DNA from 2 places in the Rhizobium sp. AN80A genome. Region 2 is predicted to be linked to the other one. Evidence: riboswitches for the same ligand, from Rfam matches in the RefSeq annotation. Region 2 holds a riboswitch; the other holds the start of a gene.
The links. A riboswitch is a leader RNA that binds a small molecule or an ion and turns the genes downstream of it on or off. The one in region 2 is predicted to bind cobalamin.

Region 1: linked by a shared signal. The riboswitch ahead of P3R82_RS04355 (ABC transporter substrate-binding protein) and the one ahead of bluB (5,6-dimethylbenzimidazole synthase) in region 2 are both predicted to bind cobalamin.

Annotation. Positions count from the first base shown of each region.
Region 1 covers NZ_JASJPX010000001.1:931,533-939,357, forward strand. Annotated here, with positions in the region: gene P3R82_RS04345 (ABC transporter ATP-binding protein) at 1-199, opposite strand, end outside; gene P3R82_RS04350 (iron chelate uptake ABC transporter family permease subunit) at 196-1,197, opposite strand; gene P3R82_RS04355 (ABC transporter substrate-binding protein) at 1,233-2,264, opposite strand; cobalamin riboswitch at 2,509-2,749, opposite strand; gene P3R82_RS04360 (cytochrome c family protein) at 2,798-3,184, opposite strand; gene P3R82_RS04365 (ABC transporter substrate-binding protein) at 3,367-4,599, opposite strand; gene P3R82_RS04370 (aldo/keto reductase) at 4,623-5,675, opposite strand; gene P3R82_RS04375 (TIGR04076 family protein) at 5,686-6,036, opposite strand; gene P3R82_RS04380 (GntR family transcriptional regulator) at 6,029-6,781, opposite strand; gene P3R82_RS04385 (ABC transporter ATP-binding protein) at 6,909-7,718, shown strand; gene P3R82_RS04390 (ABC transporter ATP-binding protein) at 7,715-7,825, shown strand, end outside.
Region 2 covers NZ_JASJPX010000003.1:928,762-936,586, reverse strand. Annotated here, with positions in the region: gene P3R82_RS16120 (UDP-2,3-diacylglucosamine diphosphatase) at 1-306, opposite strand, end outside; gene P3R82_RS16115 (NADP-dependent malic enzyme) at 559-2,871, shown strand; gene P3R82_RS16110 (DUF2865 domain-containing protein) at 3,043-4,173, shown strand; gene bluB (5,6-dimethylbenzimidazole synthase) at 4,186-4,872, opposite strand; cobalamin riboswitch at 4,912-5,095, opposite strand; gene P3R82_RS16100 (hypothetical protein) at 5,121-5,954, opposite strand; partial or broken gene P3R82_RS16095 (LTA synthase family protein) at 6,229-7,825, shown strand, end outside.

The sequences.
Region 1 (7,825 bases), on a different contig from region 2:
CGATGCCGGTATCACCGAGCGTAATGACGCCGCTCTTGACCTTGCGCAGCCCGCCGATCAATCGCAGCAGGCTGGATTTTCCGGAACCGTTCGGCCCGATCAGGCCAAGCGTCTGGCCAGTTGGCACCTCGAGGCTCACGCCCTTGACGACAAGCACGCCTGACGTTGCCCAATACACGTCGCTGATGGAAATGCTCATGCGGGTCGCCTCGCCTTGTAGAGAATGAGCGCGAATGCCGGCGCGCCGAAGAGCGCGGTGACCACGCCGATCGGCAGCACCTGCTGCGGGACGATGACGCGCGAGACGATATCGGCGACCACCATGAAGATGGCGCCGGATATCGCCGTTGCCGGCAACAAGCGTCCATGCCCCGGCCCGACCACGAAGCGCGCCGCATGCGGAATGACGAGGCCGACAAAGCCGATCGAGCCGACGATGCTGACCATCGTTGCCGTCAACAACGCGGTGAGAGCTAGCAGTGCGATCCTGATGCCGGCGACCGGAATGCCGAGCGCCGCCGCCGCATCGGTGCCGAAGGTGAACGCATCGAGCGCGCGGGCGTAGAGCATGCAGACGAGGAAGCCGCCGATCGCGACAGGGGCGGCGAGATAGACATCCGGCCAACGCACGCCCGCGAGACTGCCGAGAAGCCAGAACATGACACCGCGCGCCTGCTCGGCATTGGCCGACGTCGTGACGATATAGGACGTCAACGCGTTGAAAAGCTGTGAGCCGGCGACGCCGGCCAGGATGATGCGGTCAGTCCCGCCGCCGGAGCCGGCGGCGAGCAACGAGACCAGCAGGAACGCGGCGACAGCGCCGACGAAGGCGCCGGCCGAAAGCGTCAGGACCCCGTAGCCGAAACCGAGGATCATGACGGCGACCGCTCCGGTGGACGCGCCGGCGGAGATGCCGAGCACATAGGGCTCGGCCAGCGGATTGCGCAACAGCGCCTGCAGCACCGCGCCGCATAGCGCCAAGGCCGCGCCGGCGCTTGCGGCGACAAGCGCGCGGCTCAGCCGATAGTCCCAGATGATGCCTTCATGGATGCGGCTCAGTTCAAAGCCGGTGCCGAATACACGGTTCGCCACGGCCTTGGCCGTCGTGGCGACCGGAATGGGAATCTCGCCGATCGACACGGCGAGACTGATGACAAGGCCCAATGCCGCGGCGGCAATAGCGAAGAGAAGCAGCAGCGTTCCCCATCCCCGGTGGGTTATCGACGCGTGCCTCACTTGGCGAGACCGAAGGACTTGATGCCCGCGGCCAGGCCTTCCAGGCCATCAATGGTGCGGATCGTCGGGTTCATCGACTGCGCATCCATCTCGACGAAACGCCTGTTCTTCACCGCGTCGAGCTGGCTCGTGACCGGGTCCTTTTCCAGAAAATCGATCTTCGCCTTGGGATCGTCCGCGGTGTAGCGACGGCGGTCCATGTTGGCGATGACGATGACCGCCGGATTGGCCTGCGCGATCGTTTCCCAGCCGACCAGCGGCCACTCTTCCTCGGTGCTGACGACGTTGCGGGCGCCGAGCATCTTCAGAATATAGGCGGGAGCGCTGTTCTTGCCGGCGATGAAGGCATCACCCGCCACTTCCTTGCTGGAGAACCAGAAAGCGATCGGCAGATCCTTTGCCGACCCGCCGAGCGACGCAGCGGCATCCGCCTCGCGCTTCTTCAAGGTATCAATCAGGGCTGAGCCGCGATCCTGGACGTCGTAGATCTCAGCCAGTTCGGCGATTTCCCGATAGATCAGCTCCATCGTGAAGAGTTCGCTACGCACGCCGTCGCCGCCATTCGTATTGGTCTTCGCGACGCAATCGGCCGGAGAAACGTAGGTCTTGATGCCAAGACCGGCGAACTGCTCGCGCTTGCCGACCGACCCTTGCGTGCCGACGTGCCATTCGAACTCAGCCGCGACGAGATCCGGCTCCTGGCCGACGACGGATTCAAAACTCGGATCGTTGTCTGCCAGTCGCTTGATCCCCTTGTTGACCTCGGCATAGGCGGGCAGCACCGGTCCGACCCAGACCGCCGTCCCCACCACCTTGTCGGCAAGGCCGAGCGAGTAGAGAATTTCGGTCATGCCCTGGCCGATCGACACCGTTTTCTTCGGCGCGCTGTCGAATGTCACCTGCTGACCGCAATTGGTGATCGTCAAGGGATAGGTCGTCGCCGCGGCCTGGGCGGACGGGAGAAAGGTCGTGAAAGTGCAAGCCGTCGCGATCGAAAGCAGCGCGGTTCGCAGGATGATGCGGTTCATGTTGGTCCTCATGTATGGCTGAAGCCCGCAGCCCACTGGCTGCGGCTGTGAAACTCGAAGCGGGGACCGCCGCGAACGATGCGGAACGACACAGCAAAGCGCTCGCTCGATATCGTGCGGCGGCGAACGCTATCTCGGGATCACGGACATGAGAGTTACGGAGGGGAATAAAGCGGGACCGCGCCAGCGGTTGACGTCAAAAACCATCATATGATGCTCCTCTCCGGACAACCCCGTCCGGGATGGTGGACACTGTTTTGACGGCAGGTCTCCTGGCTTGCGGATATGCGCCTGACATCTGCCTTCCCACGAAGAGCTTTCGCAGTGGCATGGTGCTCCAGAAGAACACCACGAGGACATCAGGCAATCCGCTTACAGTTGCGGGGGCAGCCACGGTCTTGGCCCCATTCGGGTCATCCGCACCGTGTTCCCTATTAATCCCGTCGGAAGTCATCCCTTCGGGAACCATCGAATGAGACTTAGGCGATCAGGCGCCAAGACGTCAAGCCATGACGAACCGACATTCGGCGCGTTTATGGATTGGCTCGCAGGTAGCCGATCAGGTCGTCAATTTCCGAAGTCGTCCAGAGGCCGCCGAAGCTCATCTTCGTGCCCGGCACTTTCTTTTTCGGGCTGGAGAGGAATTCCGCCAGCGCCGCCTCGTCCCAGACAAGCCCGCCGGCGCCGGCCGCTTTCATCGCCTCGGAATATCTATATCCGGACAAGCTGCCCGCGGGACGACCGACGACACCTTTGAGATACGGGCCGAAGCCGCTGCGCTCTGAATCGACCGAGTGACAGGAGGCACAGGACCGGAAGGCCCGTCGTCCATTCTCCAGATCCTGTGCGGATACCGTGGATGTCATGACGAGCAGGCTGGTGATCGAACAGATCGATAGGAGGATTGGACGTTTTTTCATGTGTCGATGGTCTGTCGTTGTGGTTCCGGTTGCCGATGGATCGCGCGGCTGTCACACGAGACCCGGCCTCGTCGTCTTGCACGGCGCGACCCGCGAACGACGCTGTTTACCCAACAAATCATCTGTGCGCCCAGACCAGACTGGTGCGACATGGGAGCACAGCTCCCATGTCGCCTGACGCATTATTGCGCGGCCTTGATCTTGGTCACTTCTTCGGCGCTCAGCTCGCCGAGCGTGGTCACTTCGCCATTGGTGATCTTCCACAAGCGGAACGGACCGGTGATATCGCCATACTTGTCGAAGCTGACGGGCCCGATGACGCCCTCGTACTTCACCGGCTTGCCATCCTTGATGAGCTGCAGCGCCTTGGCGAACTCGGCCTTGCCGGCGTAAATGGGCGTGCCGCCCTCGGCGACGACCTCGGGCATCGCTGCCTTGATGGCGGCCGCGTCGGCCTTGCCGGCCTTGGCGATCGCCAGCGCCACGATCGCGCCGGCGTCATAGGAGCGGTCGGCGGCCGGCGCCGACGGCGAGATGCCGCCGGAGAAGGCTTCGTAGTTGCCATTGAAATATTCCGTGGACGCCGTCGGGCTGGTGCCCGAGGAGGTGCCGTAGGCATTCTCCAGATACTGCGCCCCGACGCTTTCGATGAAGTCCTTGGAGTTCATGCCGTCGTTCAACAGGAAGGTCTGCTTGCCGCCGCCGGAAACCCAGGCGCGGGCAATGGTGGCGCCGTCGACGGGGGTGCTGACGAGATAGAGCGCATCGGGATCACCGGCCATGGCGGCGCTGGCTTCCGAGGCATAGCTCGACTGCTTCTCGTTATAGGGCGTGGTCGAGGTGATCGTGCCGCCGAGCTTCTGGTACGCGGTCGAAAACTCCTTGACCATGTTGACGCCGAAGTCGTTGTTGACGTTGATGATCGCGATCTTCTTCAGGCCCTGATCGATCGCGAACTTCGCGGCCGCCGTGCCCTGCAGCGCATCGGACGTGATGGTGCGGAAGAAGACGCCGTTGGTCTTGCCGCTGCGGCCAAGCTCGGTCAGCGTCGGAGAAGAGGATGCGGGCGAGACCTGCACGACGCCTGCCGGCGCCGTCACCGATGTCAGGATCGGGATAGAGACCGACGAGATGATGCCGCCGATGACGACCGGCACCTTCTTGATGTTGACGAGCTGGGTCGCCTGATCGACAGCGACGTTGCCCTGGCTCTGGCTGTCGCGCGTGTCCGCAACGATCTTGCAACCATTGACGCCACCGGCATCGTTGATATCGCGGAAAGCCATCTCGACGGACTTGGCGCCCGCCTGGCCATATTCGCCGGCCGGGCCGGTCAGTTCCATGACGAGGCCGACGGTGATGTCGCAATCGGCCGCGAACGTCGGCGCCGTGGACGCCGCAAGGGCAGCGACCATGGCGGAAAGCAGGAATGTCGTTCTCATTTTTGTTCCCCTTTGTTGAGATTGTACTTCATGATGCTGCCGTGGCGGCCTTCCCGGTCCCGCTCCAGCGTATAGACGTCGCCGTCGAGCGGCCTTGATTGCGCGAGGATCGCATCGATCTCGGCTCTATCCGTTTGGCTGAGCACGATGTCGGCGATGGCGAGATTGGACTGCAAGTGATCCCTGTTGCGGGCGCCGACGATGACGGCCGCGACGCCAGGCTTGGTCAGCATGGCGGCGCTGGCGATGGTGGCGATATCGGTGTCGTGCCGGTCGGCGATCCCGCGCAGCGTCGATAGCAGCGCCTGGAACAGCTCCCAACCGCCGAAATCGTCGATGATCAGCTTGTACTTCGTCAGCGATCGGTTTTCGAGCGGGTGCTCCGGCTCCTTTTGGCCGAGCCAGCGATCGCCGAGGAAACCGCCGGCCACGGTGCCGTAGCAGAACAGCGCGAAGTTCTTCTCGGCCGCAAGCGCCACCATGCGCTTTTCCGGGCGCCGGTCGAGAAGCGAATATTGCAGCTGCAGCGAGGTGAAAGGCACTCCCGAGCCAATGATCGCCTCGATATGATCCGTGTCGAAATTGGTGCCGCTGATCTTGCCGATCTTGCCGGCCTCATGCAGCTCCTTCAGCCAGCCTGCCGTCTCCAGCCAGCCCTCGATGTCATAGGCCCACCAGTGGAACTGCACGAGATCGAGGCAATCGAGATTGAGCCGCTTGCGCGAGGTATCGATGACGCCTTCGACATAGGCCTTGCTGATGTTTGGCAGGACCGTGAGATCGGGCACGAACTTGGTGTGGACGCGGATGCGCGACAGGGCCTCGGCGCCGCGCAGGTTCCTGTAGGCGACGCGGAAGCGGCCGATCAGTTCCTCGACACCTGTATAGATGTCGGCGCAGTCGAAGGTGGTAATGCCGGCATCGGCGAATGCGATCATGTCCTCGACGGCGCTGTCGCCATCGATCGTACCGTGCCCGCCAGCCAGCTGCCAGCCGCCGCGAATGACGCGGGAGATTTCGTAACCGGGGGCGATGGTGATGCGCTGCATATCTTTCGGCCTATTCGTCATTCAAGGGAACCGCCGTGGTGGCGGCATGGCTGAAACGGCGGATACCCGTGCGAGTGATCCTCAGCCGTGTCGAGCAATTCGGGTCCGGGCAAGCGATGTCGGCGTCCGTCGTCATCCAGTCGTTGCGATCCGTCGGGCGCTGCTTTGCCGCGAGCAGCGGCAACACGGAGGAGAGCGAGTAGATCGAAATCCCCTGCCCTTCCGGCAGGTGCAGCATCTCGCCTTTGAGCTCGAAATGATCGCCCGGCTTGGCGCCGCAGTAGACCGCGCCGCCCTCGGGAATGATCACGTCGACCCTGAGATCGAAAAGATCGAAGCCGTCGTCGATGGGTTCAGCCATGATGGTCTCCCGACGCGTCGCCTTCAGGCTCGGCATCCAGCCGCCCGCGGATCAGATCGAAGGAACGGCTGATGTCGTTGGAGAGCGATTGCATCGCGGCCTCGACATCGCGCTTTTCCAGCGCATCGATCAGCGCCCAGTGATGATTGGTGGCGGCAAGTCCGCCCTGTTCGTCGTGAATATGCGCGGCCTTGCGAATGATCGCGCCCGATTGCAGCCAAAGGCTCTCGACGATCGGGATCAGCACCTGCGAGCGCGCCGCGTGATAGATGTGGAAATGGAACTGCTGGTTCAGCGCCGAGGTGACATGGCCGATGTCCTTGCCATGCTGCTCGAAAGCCAGGTCGCAATCGACATTGACCTGCTTCAACACCGCGAAGTCGGCGTCCGTCAGATTGGGCAGCGCGAGCGCCACCATCTGGCCCTCGATCAGGATGCGGGCGCGGGCGAGATCGTCGAGACGTTCGCGGGTGATCAGCGGCACGCGCACCGAGCGATTGGGCAGCGATTCCAGCGCCTGTTCGGACACGAGACGGCCAAGCGCCTCGCGCACCGGCATGGTGCTGGTTTGCAGCCGCTCGGCGAGATCGACGATGCGCAATACGTCGCCCGCGTCGAACATCCCGTTGATCAGCGAGTTGCGAAGCTGGGCGTAGACACGGTCCTGCAGCGTCTCGCGCCCGACCGGCGACAGCGCGTCATCACGATCGTGACCGCCCGGCCCACCATCGGCGGTTCTCCTCACCTGGGCTCCTCCCGCTTGGACTACCATCCAGCCTGCTCCGGGGTATGCCGCTTTTTTCGGTTGCTTTTCACCATGGGGTGAAGTTTGATCAAACATCACCAATCAAATCAAGAGACTTCTTTCCTCCATGCCTTTGCCAGTGCCAGACGCCCCATCGAAAGCGGCAGAACCCGCCAGAGCCGTGATCGACGCGCGTGAACTGGTGAAGTCGTTTCAGGGCAATGTGGCCGTCGGCGGCATGTCGCTCAGGCTTGGCGAAGGCGAGATGGTCGGCCTCATCGGCCCGAACGGCGCCGGCAAGACGACGCTGTTCAATCTGATCGCCGGAAGTCTCAAACCGACATCGGGTGAGATCTGGATCGGTGGCCGCGAGGTATCGCAGGAAAGCCCGGAACAGAGAATTGGCCGCGGTGTCGGCCGCACCTTTCAGATCCCGAAGCCGTTTCTCGAAATGACTGTCCTGGAGAATGTGCTCGTCGGCGCGCAGGTGCAGGACGGCGAGCGGCTGTTCGCGAATTTCCTGCGCTTCGGCCATGTCAGACAGCAGGAGCGGCTGGCAATCGAGAAGGCGCGCGCGCTGCTGGAGTTCGTCACCTTGTCGGGTCTCGAGGGGCAACCAGCGAAGGTTCTCTCGGGTGGACAGCGCAAGCTTTTGGAACTGGCGCGGATACTGATGGCCGATCCGCAGGCGATCCTGCTTGACGAACCCGCGGCCGGCGTCAATCCGGCGCTTCTGGAAACGATCATGGAACGCGTGCTGGAGCTCAATGCGCAGGGCAAGTCGATCCTGCTGATCGAGCACAACATGGATATGGTGTCGCGCCTCTGTACCCGTGTCGTCGCCATGGCGCTCGGCAAGCCGCTGGCCGAGGGCACGCCTGCCGACGTCGCCTCCAACCCCGATGTCATCGAAGCCTATCTGGGAGCGGCGGCATGACCGCGTCGGCGCTTCAAACCCGCGCGCTGGTCGCCGGCTACGAACCCGACCTGCCGATCGTGCGCGGCGTCGATCTCTCGGTGGCGCCTGGAGAGCTGCTGGTGTTG
Region 2 (7,825 bases):
GGCCACTTCGATGCCGCCGAAGTGCATGCCGGGGAAGTCGCGCAGGAATTCGTCGTGATTGCCGGGGATATAGATGATGCGCGTCCCCTTGCGCGCCTTGCGCAGCAGCTTCTGGATCACGTCGTTGCATTCCTGCGGCCAGTACCAGCTGCGCTTCAGGCGCCAGCCGTCGACGATGTCTCCCACGAGAAAGATCGTGTCGGCTTCATGGTACTTCAGAAAGTCGATCAGGAAGTCGGCTTTCGCGGCTTTCGAGCCGAGATGCACGTCGGAAATAAAGAGCGTACGGAAGTGGCGGGTATCCATATTGTCCTTCACAAGCATCCTGCCCGTGCCCCATGCTTCATCTGTGCCCCTGAAAACCAGACTCGTGTTTCAGGATGATGACACGAACGTGATCGGCGGCCCTTGCTGACCAATCGGCGGCATCACGCGGGCGCGGTTCGACATTTGCGCAATTTTTGAGAACAGGAACCGAAATTCCCGCTGTTACCGCCTTTCGATTGATGTATTGAAAGCGCTCCAATGAAAGCATGTGCGGCAGCCCGGAGCATTACGATGGATCACAGCGACAAACCGAAGACGGACAACAAGGCGGCAGGCGGCAGCCTCGATGAACAGGCGTTGTTCTTCCACCGTTATCCCCGTCCCGGCAAGATCGAGATCCAGGCCATCAAGCCGCTCGGCAACCAGCGCGATCTGGCGCTCGCCTATTCGCCGGGCGTCGCCGCCCCCTGTCTTGCCATCCGCGACAATCCGGAAACGGCCGCCGACTATACGTCGCGCGCCAACCTGGTTGCCGTGATCTCCAACGGCACCGCCGTTCTCGGCCTCGGCAATATCGGCCCGCTGGCCTCCAAGCCGGTCATGGAAGGCAAGGCCGTCCTCTTCAAGAAGTTCGCCAACATCGACGTCTTCGACATCGAGGTCGACGCATCGACCGTCGACCATATGGTCTCGACCGTCGCCTCGCTGGAGCCCACCTTCGGCGGCATCAATCTCGAGGACATCAAGGCGCCGGAATGTTTCGAGATCGAGCGCCAGCTGCGCGAGAAGATGAAGATCCCGGTTTTCCATGACGACCAGCATGGCACCGCCATCATCGTCGCCGCCGCGATCCTGAATGGCCTGGAGCTCGCCGGCAAGAAGATCGAGGAGGTGAAGATCGTCGCCTCTGGCGCCGGTGCCGCGGCCCTTGCCTGCCTCAATCTGCTGGTCACCCTCGGCGCCAAGCGCGAAAACATCTGGGTTCACGACCTCGAAGGCCTCGTCTACGAAGGCCGCGTCGAGCTCATGGACGAATGGAAGAGCGTCTATGCGCAGAAGAGCGACACGCGTACGCTCGCCGAAAACATCGGCGGCGCCGACGTCTTCCTCGGCCTGTCCGCCGCCGGCGTCCTGAAGCCCGAGCTCCTGGCGCAGATGGCGGATAAGCCGCTCATCATGGCGCTCGCCAACCCGAACCCCGAAATCATGCCCGATCTCGCCCGCGCCGCCCGCCCCGACGCGATGATCTGCACCGGCCGCTCGGACTTCCCCAACCAGGTCAACAACGTCCTCTGCTTCCCCTACATCTTCCGCGGCGCGCTCGATTGCGGCGCCGTCACGATCAACGAGGAAATGAAGATGGCCGCCGTGCGCGCCATCGCGGCACTCGCGCGCGAGGAGCCGTCCGATGTCGCCGCCCGCGCCTATTCGGATGAAACGCCGATCTTCGGCCCCAACTACCTGATCCCCTCGCCCTTCGATCCGCGGCTCATCCTGCGCATCGCCCCCGCCGTCGCCAAGGCTGCGGCCGACAGTGGCGTGGCACTGCGCCCGATCGCCGATTTCGATGCCTATCTCGACCAGCTGAACCGCTTCGTCTTCCGCTCCGGCTTCGTCATGAAGCCGATTTTCGCGGCGGCTAAGAATGCCGACAAGAAGCGCGTCATCTTCTCCGAAGGCGAAGACGAGCGCGTGCTGCGTGCCGCCCAGGTCCTCCTCGAGGAAGGCATCGCCAAGCCGATCCTGATCGGCCGTCCGCAGGTCATCGAAACACGCCTGCAGCGCTACGGCCTGCGCATCCGTCCGCTGGCGGATTTCGACGTTATCAATCCCGAGGACGATCCGCGCTTCCGCGAATATGTCGAGCTCTATTTGTCGCTGGTCGGCCGCCGCGGCGTCATCCCGGAAGCCGCCCGCACCATCGTTCGCACCAACACGACCGTCATCGGCGCGCTGGCGCTGAAGCGTGGCGAGGCGGACGCGCTGATCTGCGGTCTCGAAGGCCGCTATGAGAAGCACCTGCGCGATGTCCGCCTGATCGTCGGCAAGCGCCCGAATGTCCGCGATTTCTCGGCGCTCAGCCTGCTGATCTCGCAGCGTGGCGCCACCTTCTTCACCGACACCTATGTCACGTTCAACCCGACGGCCGAGGAAGTGGCGGAATCCGCCGTGCTCGCCGCCGAGGAAATCAAGCGCTTCGGCATCACGCCGCGCGCCGCCCTGGTCTCGCATTCGAACTTCGGCTCGCGTGAATCCGAGAGCGCCACCAAGATGCGCGACGCCCTGCAGCTCGTGCGCGAGACCGCGCCCGATCTCGAGGTCGATGGCGAGATGCATGGCGAGAGCGCGATTTCCGAAACGCTGCGCAAGCGCGTCATGCCCAACACGACGCTGCACGACGAAGCCAACCTCCTGGTCTTCCCGAACCTCGATGCGGCCAACATCACCCTTGGCGTCGTCAAGTCGATGATCGATGGCCTGCATGTCGGCCCGATCCTGCTCGGCGCGGCCATGCCCGCCCATATCCTGGCGCCGTCGGTCACCTCGCGCGGCGTCGTCAACATGGCCGCGCTCGCGGTCGTCGAGGCCTCGCAACCCGCCTGATCTGGCCGCCTGATTTGGCCCGCGCGGATGTGTACCGGCGTGATTTGCCTTGAACGCCGGAAATGCGTTAGGCTTTGAGCGGCAGCTTGTTAAGACAAGCAGGTTATATCGAAGGGCGGGCCATGGTCCGCCCTTCGCCATTCGGTATTTGCTCACTGACGGGACGATGCCTTGATCCGCCTCAATATGGCCGCAGCATTTCTGATTGCCCTATCCGCCCCCGCCTATGCGCAGATGGCGCCGATCTGCGGCCAATTGCGCGCTCGTCTCGCCACCGTACCCGAGACGATCGGCGGCAACTCGCCCGAGGTCCGCAGGTTCGCCAGCGCCATCGCCGAGCAGAACATCGAGCTTCGCAAATTGCGCAGCGACCTGCGCCGCAACGGCTGCAGCAGCGGCAGCATGGTGATCATCGGCGGCGACAATGCCGGCTATTGCGGCGAGCTCGATCAGGCCGAAGCGAAGATGCTCGACAACATCGCCAACCTGCAGATGCGCCGAGACCAGCTGCGCGCGCAAAGCCCCGACGCCCGCCTGCGCAACGAGCTGTTCGCGGCCCTCGATGAAAACAACTGCAATGCGCCGATGCAGCAGTATGACGAACCGCAATATGCGAGCCCGCCCAGCATCGACGATCAGGCGATGCGCGATGACACCTTCATTCCGCTCGGTGGCGAGCGGCAGCGCTCCTACACGTTCTCGCCGAGTGGCCAGCCGCTCTCCAATCTGAATACCGTCTGCGTGCGCACCTGCGACGGCGGATTCTTCCCGCTCCGCTCGAACGCCACCTCCTTCGATTTCGCCCGCGACGCCAGCACCTGCCAGCAGATGTGCCCCGGCATCCAGACGGAGCTCTTTTATCGCGACGTCTCCAGTGGCGAGACGGACAGCATGATCTCGGCCTCGTCAGGCGCTCCCTATAGCGCCATGCCGTATGCCTTCGCCTACAAGAACCGCAAGCCCGGCGAGACGTCGTCCTGCAGCTGCAATCTGCCCGCCTATTACGAACAGATGCGCCGCAACCAGCAGGTCGGCGAGCCTCCGCCACAGCAGAGTTCGATCACATCGATCGAAACCCCGAAACCCGCCATCGCCAAGCCCGAGAGCAACGCGACGCCGCAACAGCCGGCGCCACCGCCCCAGCCGCAGGTCCCCGATCGTCCCTACGATCCGACAGCCGGCAAGGTGCGCCAGGTCGGCCCACAGTTCCTTGCCGGCGACCGGGGTACGATCGACCTCAAGAACCCCGCCATGCCGGGCGCGCAGCAGCAACAGCCGCCGGCACCCGCGCCGAAGCGGTAGGGGCATCGCCGGCTACACGCCCCCGCCCCAGCGATCCGCAAACACCAGCTCGTCCAGCGGCAACCGCTGCCGCCATCCCTTCGCGGCGAGTTCCGGCTCCTCGTAAAGCCGGTCGACATAGCCAACGCAGAGCCAGGCGACGATCTCGATCCGCTCAGGCACGCCGAGCGCGCGCTTCAGATCCCTTTCGTGGAAGATGCTGACCCAGCCGACGCCGACGCCTTCGGCACGCGCCGCAAGCCACAGGTTCTGGATGGCGCAGACGGTGGAGTAGGAATCCATTCGCATGTTGTGCGTCCGCCCCAGCACCACCTCGCCGCAGCGATCCGGATCGCAGGTCACGCAGATGCCGACGGGCGCGGTGCGAATGCCCTCCAGCTTCAAGGCGCGGTAGGCCTGCTGACGCTCGCCGGAAAACATCTCCGCGGCCTCGGCATTGGCCTTGGCGAAAGCCTCCCACACGGCCGATCGCACGGCCTCGTCGCGCACCACGATGAAATTCCACGGCTGCATGAAGCCGACCGAAGGCGCGTGATGGGCAGCCGAGAGAAGCCGCCCGATGACGTCATCCGGTACCGGATCAGGCAGAAACTCCGATCGCACGTCTCGTCTGGTCTCTATGGCTCTATAAACGGCGTCGCGCTCGCTCGCCGAAAAGGCACCGGCGCTCGTGAGAGAGCCAGATTGGTCTGGTCGCATCGTCAATCCCCAACAACACAACCGGCCGCTGTCCAGGCGGTCAGTCTATGGATGTCGGGCCGGTCTTCTGACTTGGCTTCATCCGTCTGCGGCACCTTCCCGGCAAATCGCCAGTGGCATCAAGCGGCAGACGTCGGCCTTACAGCGTTGGGCACGTTCCGGTCTTGCACCGAATTCCCGATTCTCCCGCAAGCGCGCGGGCACCCGACGCGCCACCTATGCCGACAAACCGCGCCGGATGCAATCGCTCAAGCTTCGACCGGGAAATATCGGACATAAGCGAACGCGTCACCGTCAGGTGACCAGTTCGGAACATTGATCGACCCCTGCCCGCCGAAGAGCGTAAACAGCGTCGTCAGGTTGCTGCCATCCATATCCATGATCCGCATCCGCACATGCTTGTCGCGCGGGTGATCGAAGACATCGGGATCGTAGGAGATGAGCACGACCTTGTCGTTCCTGGGCGATGGATGCGCGAACCAGTTGCCGTAATCGTCGTGCGTCACCTGCTCGACGCCGGTTCCATCAGGGCGGATGCGCCAGATCTGCATCAGGCCGGTGCGGCTGGAATTGAAGTAGATCCAGCGTCCGTCGGCCGAGTAATCCGGCCCGTCATTGCGCCCCTCGCCATGCGTCAGCCGCCGTTCCTCGCCGCCTGTGACGTCGATCGTGTAGATGTCGAAGACGTCGTCGCGAATGCCGCAATAGGCGAGTTCCTTCCCGTCGGGCGACCAGCCGTGCCAGTAGGAGGGATGATTGGTGGTCACCAATTGTGGCGTGCCGCCATCGATCGGCAGCGTGTAGATCGCCGATTTGCCGAACTCAATCTTGTCGGAAATGACGATCCTCGTGCCATCGGGCGAAATCCCGTGGTCGTTGTTGCAGGCCGTCGCGAAACCGGTATCGACCTTCTCCACCTTCGCCGATCCGTCGAGCGCCAGCCGGTAGAGCAAGCCTTCGTCGTTGAGCAGCAGATAGCTTCCGTCCGGGGCGTAATTGGGCGCTTCCACCAGCCTCTCGGTCTGCCAGATCACACGGGTCTCGCCCGTCCTGATGTTGTGGATCTCGACGGAACTGCGCATGCAAACCTCCTCTTACGCGAACACCTTAAAGACCTACGACAGCTAAATCGGGCGCGCAAGGATCGCGCAGTCGCGGCGTCGCCCGGCCCTGCCGCCGTGTCCATCTGGCCCGGGACAACCGGGCGTCGAGAAGTTTGTGATCAAAAAAACGTTAAGGCCGGGAAACAACCATGGTTCATCTGGCGTTCATGACAAAGATGTGACAGTTCGATGACATTATCATGACGCTGGAGTTCCGACATTGATCGCGCAAGTTTTAAGGTCCGGAGCGGCAATGCGCGAGGCGGTGCTCTATGGTGGCGTCGGCTCCCAAACCCGTCCATCCATCCTGCGCGGCTCGATCGCGGTCGCCCTGACTGCGGTGATGGCGCTGCTCGCGACGTTCTCTGTCGAAGTGATCTCGCGCGGCGGCGTCACCGATGTCGGCGCCTTCCTGACGTCGATGGCCCGTCCGGGAATGACGACGGTCGTCATGTTGACGGTCGTCATGCTGTGCGTCGATGCGGCGCTCGGGCGACGTTTCCTGTCGGCGCTGGTGGTCCTGCCGCTCGTGCTGGTGCCGGCGCTGATATCCAACCAGAAACAGCACTATCTCTCCGATCCGCTCTATCCCTCGGACATGCTGTTCGGCCGCCAGATCCTCGAACTGCTTCCCGTCATGGTACGCGACCGGCCGATGACGGCGGTGGCGGTGGCCGTCGGCATTCTGCTCTCGGTCACCGGTCTCCTGCTTGCCTGGCGCCATGCCTGGCGCCGCCTGCCGAAGATGACAAGCCGCAATCGCATCCGTAATCTCTGCCTGACGGTTCCCGTCATCGCCGCCTTCGGCTCGCTGATGGATTACTCGCAGTATTCCTATATTCGCGACCGCCTGCAGGTCGTGCCGATGATGTGGGATCAGAAGGAGAACTACCGCAGCAACGGCTTCATCCTCGCCTTCATCTTCAACATACCCATGGCCGACGTCGCCTCGCCCGCGGGCTTTGGAACGCAGGCGCTCGACGCGATCCCGTCGCGCAATTACGGTTACATCAAGGGGCCGAGCGACAAGCCCGACGTGATCATGCTGATGAGCAGAATCCTTCTGGGATCCGACGCGCCTGAAGACGCTGGAGTTCCAGCAGGACCCGATGCCGACCATTCGCGCCGCGCAGTCCGGCCACGTCTTCTCGCCGGAATTCGGCGGCATGACCTCGAATGTCGAATTCGAGGCGCTGACCGGCTTCTCCAACGCCTTCCTGCCCTATGGCAGCATCCCCTACCAGCAATATATCCGCAACGACGTCCCCTCGCTCGCCACCTTCTTCCGTGGCGAAGGCTATGCCGCCCGTGCGCTCCACCCGTTCAGCGGCTGGTTCTGGAACCGCAACGAGGTCTACAAGAATTTCGGCTTCGAGGAGTTTCGCACCGAGGAAACCATGCCGGCCATGGAAAAGCGCGGTATCTTCGCTTCCGACGACAGCCTGATGCGGGAGATCATGCAGGAGGCCGACGGGCTCGATCAGCCCTTCTTCTTCTTCGGCGTCACCTTGCAGGGACACGGACCCTACGAGGCCAACCGCTATGCCAGCAACACGGTCGACATCGCCGGCAGTCTGACCGACGCCGACCGCACGACGCTCGGCACCTATACCCAGGGCATCAAGGAGGCCGACGACAGCTTCAGGATGCTGACCGAATGGGCGTCCAGGCGTGATCGCGAGACCATCATCGTGCTCTGGGGCGATCATCTGCCGCCCCTTGGAAGCGTCTATACCAACACCGGCTACATGCCCGATCAGGTCGCGACCCGTCGCGCCTCCGTCGATGTCATGAAGCAGGAACACGAGACGCCGCTGGTCATCTGGTCGAACAGGAAGGGCGTCAAGCAG